3 regions of the Pseudomonas mohnii genome follow, and region 3 is predicted to be linked to each of the others. Evidence: predicted binding sites of a transcription regulator. Region 3 holds the regulator's gene; each other region holds the start of a gene.
The links. The regulator sigma-54, encoded in region 3, starts transcription at its own class of promoters, with help from an activator protein. The targets are predictions, from matches to a motif close to ANTGGCATNNANNTTGCTNT.
Positions count from the first base shown of each region.

Region 1: a site for sigma-54 is predicted at 2,006-2,025, ahead of nirB (nitrite reductase large subunit NirB). Genes of this name have one in related genera too.
Region 2: a site for sigma-54 is predicted at 1,749-1,768, ahead of glnK (P-II family nitrogen regulator). Genes of this name have one in related genera too.

Region 1 is NZ_FNRV01000001.1:5,788,989-5,792,267, reverse strand. It holds gene nirB (nitrite reductase large subunit NirB) at 1-1,794, opposite strand, end outside; gene BLV61_RS27095 (OprD family porin) at 2,317-3,279, opposite strand, start outside.
Region 2 is NZ_FNRV01000001.1:3,519,109-3,522,387, reverse strand. It holds gene BLV61_RS16260 (ammonium transporter) at 1-1,168, opposite strand, end outside; gene glnK (P-II family nitrogen regulator) at 1,204-1,542, opposite strand; gene BLV61_RS16250 (accessory factor UbiK family protein) at 1,961-2,221, shown strand; gene BLV61_RS16245 (hypothetical protein) at 2,536-2,982, shown strand; gene BLV61_RS16240 (hypothetical protein) at 3,076-3,279, shown strand, end outside.
Region 3 is NZ_FNRV01000001.1:4,434,637-4,437,915, reverse strand. It holds gene lptB (LPS export ABC transporter ATP-binding protein) at 1-475, shown strand, start outside; gene BLV61_RS20580 (RNA polymerase factor sigma-54) at 660-2,153, shown strand; gene hpf (ribosome hibernation-promoting factor, HPF/YfiA family) at 2,228-2,536, shown strand; gene ptsN (PTS IIA-like nitrogen regulatory protein PtsN) at 2,549-3,013, shown strand; gene rapZ (RNase adapter RapZ) at 3,016-3,279, shown strand, end outside.

The sequences.
Region 1 (3,279 bases), 1.4 Mb from region 3:
GTCGTATTTCTTCGCGACCACGCCTATGGCAATCAGCTTGTCGGCCGTGATCTCGCCACCGGGAATGCGCGGCACCACCGAATAGGTGCCGTTCTTCTGCATGTTGGCCATGAAGGTGTCGTTGGTGTCCTGCAACGGCACCAGCGACGGGTCCATGATCGGCTGGTTCCAGCACGAGGCGAGGATCGAGCCCACGGCCGGCTTGCACACGTCGCAACCGGTGTGACCCCGGCCATGTCTGGCCAGCAGTTTGTCGAAGGTGATGAGCCCTTCCACCCGAACCAGCGCATACAGCTCCTGGCGGGTGTAGGCGAAGTGCTCGCACAGGCTCTTGTCGACACTGACGCCCCGGGCGGTCAACTCATGCTCGAACACTTGCTTGAGCAGACCGGCGCAACCGCCGCAGCCGGTACAGGCCTTGGTCTGTGACTTGAGCAGACCCAGGTCGGTGCAACCGCCGTCGATGGCCGAGCAGATGGCGCCCTTGGTCACGTTATGGCAAGAGCAGATCGTCGCCGCTTCCGGCAAGGCGCCCGGCCCCAGGGTCGGCGCGCCTTCGGACGACGGCAGAATCAGCGCGGCCGGTTCGGACGGCAAGGCAATCGCGTTCTGCATGTATTGCAGCAGGGTGTCGTAGTAGCTGTTGTCGCCGATCAGCACCGCACCAAGCACGCGCTTGCCGGTGGCGTCCACCACCAGGCGCCGGTAGCCGGCGCTCGTCTCGTCGATGAACTGGTAGCTGCGGGCACCCGGTGTATTCGCGTGGGCGTCGCCGATGGAGCCGACGTCGACGCCCAGCAGTTTGAGCTTGGTCGACATGTCCGCCCCCTGGAACGGCTCGGCCACGTCATCACACAGCCGCGCGGCAACGCTGCGCGCCATTTGATAGCCGGGAGCAACCAGGCCGAACAGGCTGCCATTCCACGATGCGCACTCGCCGATGGCGTAGATGTTCGGGTCGCAGCTCAAGCAGGTGTCGTCGATCACCACGCCACCGCGGGGGCCGATCTCCAGCGCACATTGGCGAGCCAGCGCGTCTTGCGCACGGATACCGGCGGAGAACACCACCAGGTCGGTTTCGAGGAATTCGTCGTTGGCAAAATTCATCCGATAGCGATAGTCCTCACCGGCGCTGATCGATTGCGTGGCGCGGGACAGGTGCACGCCGACGCCCAGGCGTTCGATTTGTGCCTTGAGCGCCAGGCCACCCAGATCGTCCAGTTGCACCGGCATCAGGCGCGGGGCGAACTCCACGACGTGGGCTTCAAGGCCCAGGCGCTTGAGCGCGTTGGCCGCTTCCAGACCGAGCAGGCCACCGCCGACCACGACGCCGCGCCGGGCATTGGCCGCCGCCGCTCGAATGGCGTCGAGGTCTTCGAGGGTGCGATAGACCAGGCGCGAGTCGCCTTCAGCGCCTTCAATCGGCGGCACAAAGGGGTAGGAGCCGGTGGCCAGGACCAGTTTGTCGTAGCTGACACACCCTTGCGCGGTGATGACCTGACGACGCTCGCGGTCGATTTCCAGCACCGGCACCCCCAGGTGCAGGGTGACGCCGGGCGTCTGGTACAACGATGCATCGCTCAGCGCCAACGACTCGGCGTCGCGGCCGGAGAAGTATTCGGAAAGGTGCACACGGTCGTAAGCGCGCATCGGCTCTTCGCTGAAGACGTGCAAGCGATAGCGATCAAGGGCTCCGCGCTCGATCAACTGTTCCACACAATGATGTCCGACCATGCCGTTGCCGATCACGACCAGCGTTTGCAGCTTGTTTAACGTGGCTACATTGGAATTCATAAACGACACCTGCCAAAGCCAATCACGGTAAAAAAAAGCAAAAAAAAACGCCTGAAACCTTGCGGTTCCAGGCGTCTTTGCCTGTTCTTTTGCGGTGTTGAAACCAGACGGCTATGCCTGATCCACCGATGTAGCCCACGACCTGTGCGGCCAGTCGATCGTCGTTGACCGAGAGGGCTGTCCCTCTTTTTCAGATGGACTTGAGGGGATTAATGCAGCCTTTGTGCCAGTGGGTGACGGATGCGTTGCGCGATACGCGAAACGGGTCCATCACGCGATGGAAATGGCCTTGCGAGGGTGGGTCAGAGGCGTTCCCGGCAGGATGGAGGCGTTCCAACGGCGGGTGACAGGTGACGCTGAAACACCCGGCAAATCGCCTCGCACTGGTGCACGTCGCCCGCCACGGCGCTTTAAAAGTGCATCCAGGGAAGCGCTTTATGTAAACAAAACGGCCAGCTTCAGCAGGGCTGAAACTGGCCGTCAACGCGGTGCGCCCCTGGGGCCTGACCGGCGGTCTTGCGCTTAGAAAATCGAGATCGGGTAATCCACGATCAGACGGGTTTCGTTGTAATCCCCTTCCGCCTGATCGGCGTTACCGCGGTGCCAGGCTTGACGCACCCGCATCGACAAGTCTTTGGCTGGACCGGTCTGCACCACGTATTTGGCTTCGAAGTCGGTTTCGTGGTGCTTGCCGTCAGAGCCATAACCATAGGCCTGGTAGGCGCTGCCGACCGGCATGTGGGTGCCGTCGATATTGTCGCCGTTCAGGTAGCGCGTCATAAAGCTCAGCCCCGGCACGCCATAGGCCGCCATGTTCAGGTCGTAACGGGCCTGCCAGGATTTTTCGCCTGGACCGTTAAAGTCAGAGTACTGAACCGAGTTGGCCAGGAAGATGGAGTCGGCCAAATCACCCGACTTGTTATTACCAACGGCCACATAGTCAAACGGCGTGTCGCCATGAACTTTCTGGAACGCCAGTGTAACGGTGTGAGCACTCAGGAAAGAGTACGCCGCAGCCATCGACCAAGTGGTGTTGTCGATGGCGCCGGCTTTGGACTGGCCGGAATCGAGGGTGCGGTAGATATTGAAGTCCAGGTTCAGTGACTGATCGGCAGTGAACGGGATCGTGTAGTTGGCATTGCCATAGTATTGGTGCCAGACGTCTTTGAGGTCCGATGCAAACAAGCTCATGGACAAGTTATCGGTCAGCGTGTACTTGCCGCCAAGGTAGTCAATACTCTTGGCCGCCACGTTTGCATAACCGGCATACAGGTCATGGCTATTGTTGGTTGTGGTCGAACCGTTACTGGCGGTGAAGTGCCCGGCGTCGAGGTTCAACCCTTCGATTTCGCTGCTCAACAGGTTGAAACCGGTCGCCGTTTGAGGCGTAGCACGCGTACCCGCCGTGGCCAGGACCGGGTTGTTGGGCTGCAAGTTGCCATAGTGCAGTTCAGTCTTGGAGAACCGGGCCTTGATCGACGCGCC
Region 2 (3,279 bases), 920 kb from region 3:
GTGCGGCGATGTCGGTGACGGTACCGAAGCCACCCAGGGACGGCGCAGCGAAAACACCGGTCAGGATTGCACCGAGGATACCGCCGATACCGTGCACGCCGAAGGCGTCCAGGGAATCGTCATAGCCGAGTTTGCGTTTCAGGGTCGTGGCGCAGAAGAAGCACACCACGCCTGCTGCCAGGCCGATCACCAGAGCGCCCATAGGGCCTACGGTGCCGGCCGCCGGAGTAATGGCCACCAGGCCTGCAACCACACCCGAAGCGATGCCCAGTGCGCTTGGTTTGCCGTGGGTGATCCACTCGGCGAACATCCAGCCCAATGCAGCAGCGGCGGTTGCGATCTGGGTCACCAGCATCGCCATGCCGGCAGTGCCGTTGGCCGCCGCGGCGGAACCGGCGTTGAAACCGAACCAGCCGACCCACAGCATCGCCGCACCCATCAGGGTATAGCCAAGGTTGTGCGGCGCCATTGGGGTGGTCGGGAAGCCTTTACGCTTGCCCAGCACCAGGCAGGCAATCAGACCGGCCACACCGGCGTTGATGTGCACCACGGTGCCACCAGCGAAGTCCAGCACGCCCCAGTCCCACAGCAGGCCGCCGTTGCCGGACCAAACCATGTGCGCGATCGGCGCGTAGACCAGCGTGAACCAGACGCCCATGAAAACCAGCATCGCGGAGAATTTCATCCGCTCGGCGAAGGCACCGACGATCAGCGCCGGGGTGATGATGGCGAAGGTCATCTGGAAGGTGACGAACACCGCCTCAGGGAACAGAGCCGCAGGGCCGGTCAGGCTGGCAGGGGTGATGCCGGCGAGGAACGCCTTGCCCATGCCGCCAAAGAACGAGTTGAAGTTGATGACGCCTTGTTCCATGCCGGTGGTGTCGAACGCGATGCTGTAGCCATAAATGACCCACAGGACGCTGATCAGACCTGTAATGGCGAAGCACTGCATCATCACGGAAAGAATGTTTTTCGACCGAACCATGCCGCCGTAGAACAGCGCGAGGCCGGGAATGGTCATGAACAGCACGAGGGCTGTCGAGGTCAACATCCAGGCGGTATCGCCGGAGTTGAGGACTGGAGTCGCCACCGGATCTGCCGCCATGGCCAGGCCGGGCATTACGATGGACAACAGGGCTCCTAGCCCTGCGAATTTACGCAGAGTCATATTGTTTTCTCCTGGGGCGTTGGGTTTGTGGCGGCTTAGATTGCGTCGGTATCGGTTTCGCCGGTACGGATGCGAATCGCCTGTTCCAGATTGACCACGAAGATCTTGCCGTCACCGATCTTGCCGGTGTTGGCGGCCTTGGTTATCGCCTCGATAACCCGGTCGAGATCCTTGTCGTCAATGGCGACATCAATCTTCACCTTTGGCAGGAAATCGACCACATACTCCGCGCCACGATACAGCTCGGTGTGACCCTTCTGCCGACCGAAGCCTTTGACTTCAGTGACGGTAATGCCCTGCACGCCGATCTCGGACAACGACTCGCGCACATCGTCCAACTTGAACGGCTTGATGATGGCAGTGACTAGCTTCATGAAAACTCTCTCCCGAATTGGTGGACTTGCCCCAGGAAAACAAACCCGTCTCAAGTCTAAGCGCAGTGCCTGGCTTTGTAACGCATCGTCGACCTTACTTGCCCGTCCGACGCCAGCTACCCGCTCCTCACGAAACACTTCCCGTGCTCCGCTTGGCGCACTGCATTCGTCACAGCGACTGCATCAGTGCATGGGTCACTACGGTCTAAGCAGAAAGCTTGCCATCTCCACAAAACGTACTGTTTTCAAGCCTTTACCAGCAGATGGCAGCGACTTCGCAACAACACCGCACGCGTTACGCACAACAACGGTGCGATGCCGTCCGTCCCCATGCGCGAAAAGCGTGCATCCTTTGCCCGCGAAATGACTATAGACACTGCGTGATACACTGCCGGCCATTGTTATCAGGACCTTTCCCATGCTCGCGCCCAAAGACTTCCTCGACGCCCTGACGGGCACCGCCTCCCGTCTCTTCAGCGGCGACACCCCATTGCCGAAAAGCGAAATCGAAAGCCAGTTCAAGGCCCTGCTGCAAAGCGGCTTCAGCAAACTGGATCTGGTGAGCCGGGAAGAGTTTGATAGCCAGATGGTCGTGCTGGCGCGGACGCGGGCACGGTTGGAGGCACTTGAGACGAAGGTCGCGGAACTGGAAGCGAAACTGAATCCACCCTCCGAATAACGCCCCACCCCCCAATGGTTAACCCCATTCCACCGTGTAGGCGAGCCTGCTCGCCACAAGGTCGTAACGACCGTCAGATTTATCTGTAGGAATTGCCGAGACTGCGGTCTTCAAGCCCGCAAGAGTCCCGGCAACATCCTACGAACCTCTCATCCGCCGTCTGATTGCGCCGCTAATCCACCCTTTCTAAGCTCACCTCTCAAATGATTCATTTGAACGCGAGCGCTGCATCCGCGTGAAAAAAATCTAGCCCGCAGTGTGTATTAGTTATTGATACCAATGGAATGTTCATAACACCACAAGGAGCAACACCTATGAAAATATACACTTCTTTAATTGCTTTTTTTGCATTGACGGCACTTCACATAAACCCAGCTGTCGCCGGACCACCCGTTACAGTTACATTCAAAAACCTTGGAACACAGACCGCTACGTATACACCCACAACCAGTAATGAATTTATTACAAAAACAAACGCAGAACCCACTCCAAAAACCACCATAAATGCAAATAGCTCGGAGACTTACACGGTACAAAGCCAGACATCCCCTGACTACAACCATGCTAATTTACGATATAAAATCGGCGCAAAAAGCTGTGTATATCTATCTACATTTGTGACGATCCCTGGCCCAGGCGGAAGCAAAATTCCAAAGTGGAATAATACAGCCACTCCCAGCGGCGGTGCTACTTGCACCATAAGAGCAACCAGAACAAACCCGTCCACCTTTGCCTGGTCAGTAGAAATCACGATGAAGTAAAGAACGTCGCGGGTCTTGATAGACCTTCCGCCCTTGCCAACAGGTGATTTTTTCAGCAGATCATATCTGTCTTATAAAAACAAAGGAGTAGCAATGATGATTAACTCAACAAGCAATCCTGTCGTTGAAAGCGGTCTAGCTCTGACTGGATCAAAAGCGATGACAACCAATCCTGATGGAAATACAGGCATCAACCAGAGAACCTCCCAAGCCCCAGCTGATGCAACTCGCAGCACTACTGTTTCCACGATGGCGAATCAATTAAGCGAGGCCTCATTACGTGCTCAGGCCCGAGAT
Region 3 (3,279 bases):
GCAAGAAGCGTCGATCTTCCGCAAACTCTCGGTCGCCGACAACATCATGGCGATCCTGGAGACCCGCAAGGAACTCGACAAGGCCGGTCGCCGCAAGGAGCTGGAAAGCCTGCTGCAGGAATTCCACATCAGCCACATCCGCGACAACCTCGGCATGAGCCTGTCCGGTGGCGAACGCCGCCGTGTGGAAATCGCCCGGGCATTGGCCACCAACCCGAAATTCATCCTCCTCGACGAGCCCTTCGCCGGCGTGGACCCGATTTCGGTGGGCGACATCAAACAGATCATCCATCACCTCAAGGCCAAGGGCATTGGCGTGCTGATCACCGACCACAACGTCCGTGACACCCTCGACATCTGTGAAACCGCCTACATCGTCAACGATGGCCAATTGATCGCCGAAGGCGACGCTGCAACCATCCTGGCCAACGATCTGGTCAAGGAAGTGTATTTGGGCCATGAGTTCCGCCTGTAAGCACCGAGGTGTCTGGCTAGTCGACCGAGCGCTTGTCTCGATAAAAAATCAACACTTTTTTATTGTTACAGCGCTCTAGGCAAACACTTCAGTTTCAGGCATATAATTTGCTTATGTTTGGCGCTCCGGCGCCCTGTAGTGGATGGCGCATGTGCGCCGGCGAATAAGGTGTTTAGCCCCTGCCATGAAACCATCGCTAGTCTTGAGAATGGGCCAGCAGCTGACGATGACACCGCAGCTGCAACAGGCCATCCGCCTGCTCCAATTGTCGACCCTGGACCTGCAACAGGAAATCCAGGAGGCCCTGGAGTCCAATCCGATGCTCGAACGCCAGGAAGAAGGCGACGACTTCGATAACAGCGACCCCTTGGCCGACAACGCCGAACAGAAACCCAACCCCGACATTCAGGAACCCTCCTACCAGGAAAGCGCACCGACGGTTGATAACCTCGAGGAAGGCGACTGGAACGAGCGTATCCCCAACGAACTGCCCGTCGATACCGCCTGGGAAGACGTTTACCAGACCAGCGCCAGCAGTCTGCCGAGCAACGATGACGACGAGTGGGATTTCACCACCCGCACATCGGCCGGTGAAAGCCTGCAAAGCCATTTGCTGTGGCAATTGAACCTGGCGCCCATGTCCGACACCGATCGCCTGATCGCCGTGACCCTGATCGACTGCATCAACAATCAGGGCTACCTGGACGAGACGCTCGAGGAGATACTCGAAGCCTTCGACCCGGAGCTGGACATCGAGCTGGACGAAATCGAAGCCGTCCTGCACCGCATCCAACAATTCGAACCCGCCGGAATCGGCGCCCGCAACCTGGGCGAATGCCTGCTGCTGCAATTACGCCAGATGCCGGCCAAAACCCCTTGGCTCGCCGAAGCAAAGCGCCTGGTCACCGACTACATCGACTTGCTCGGCAGTCGCGATTACAGCCAGCTGATGCGCCGCATGAAGCTCAAGGAAGATGAGCTGCGCCAGGTGATCGAACTGGTTCAAAGCCTCAATCCGCGCCCGGGCTCGCAAATCGAATCCACTGAAGCCGAATACGTGGTTCCCGACGTGATCGTGCGCAAGGACAACGAACGCTGGCTGGTGGAACTCAACCAGGAATCGGTACCGCGTCTTCGGGTCAACGCCCAGTACGCCGGTTTCGTGCGTCGCGCCGACACCAGCGCCGACAACACGTTCATGCGCAATCAGTTGCAGGAAGCCCGCTGGTTCATCAAGAGCCTGCAAAGCCGCAATGAAACCCTGATGAAAGTTGCCACCCAGATCGTCGAGCATCAGCGCGGCTTCCTGGAGCACGGCGACGAAGCCATGAAACCGTTGGTCCTGCATGACATCGCCGAGGCGGTTGGCATGCACGAGTCGACAATTTCACGGGTGACCACACAGAAATTCATGCATACCCCTCGGGGCATATATGAACTGAAGTACTTTTTCTCCAGCCATGTCAGCACCTCCGAAGGCGGCGAATGCTCGTCCACGGCGATCCGCGCGATCATCAAAAAACTGGTTGCCGCGGAAAATCAGAAAAAGCCGTTGAGTGACAGCAAGATCGCTGGTTTACTGGAGGCACAAGGCATTCAGGTGGCTCGCCGCACCGTCGCCAAGTACCGCGAATCCCTGGGGATCGCGCCTTCGAGCGAACGCAAGCGGTTGATGTAGAGCCACGCCACAGCGTTCCAGTGGTAGATCATTTGATCTACCGCTTTATGCACTGGCAACGAAGGAGAAGCTGTATGCAAGTCAACATCAGTGGACACCAACTGGAAGTGACCGAACCTCTTCGCACCTACATCGGCGAAAAACTCCAACGGTTAGAGAGGCACTTCGACAAGATTACCAACGTACAGGTCACGATGACCGTCGAAAAGTTGAAGCAGAAAATCGAAGCCACGCTGCATATTCCCGGCAATGAAGTGGTCGCGAACGCGGAACATACCGATATGTACGCGGCGATCGACGCACTGACCGACAAGCTGGATAAACAACTCAAAAAGCATAAGGAAAAGACCCAGAGCCTCCTCCAGGGCGCTACCGGTCGTTAACACCCCCAACCCATGATCCGACTTGAAAGCATCCTGACCCCCGGCCGTTCCCTTGTGAACGTGCCGGGCGGCAGTAAAAAGAAAGCCCTCGAACAAATTGCCAACCTGATCGCCCGGGAAGTGCCGGATCTGGAGATGCAAGATGTCTTCGAGGCGTTGATTGCCCGTGAAAAACTCGGCTCGACGGGTTTTGGCAACGGCATCGCCATTCCCCACTGTCGCCTGAAGGGCTGCTCCTCACCCATCAGTGCCCTGATGCACCTCGATGCCCCCATAGATTTCGACGCCATCGACGGCGCACCGGTTGACCTGTTGTTCGTTCTACTGGTCCCGCAAGCCGCTACCGATGCGCACCTGGAACTTTTGCGCCAAATTGCCAGCATGCTCGACCGCAAGGAAGTGCGCGAAAAACTGCGCAGCGCCCCGAGCAATGAAGCCTTGTATCAGGTTGTCCTGGACGAGCAAAACGGTCAGTAACCATGCGCTTGATCATCGTCAGTGGCCGCTCCGGCTCAGGTAAAAGCACCGCCCTTGATGTACTCGAGGACAGTGGCTACTACTGCATCGACAACCTTCCCGCCGGGTTGCTGCCGGAACTCGCCGAACGCGCATTGATCCACACCGAACTGGCACAGCCGCTGGTGGCCGTGTCCATTGATGCACGCAACCTGCCCAGTCACTTGTCGCGATTCCCCGAATTGCTCGAAGAAGTCCGCAGCCGGCATATCCAGTGCGACGTTCTG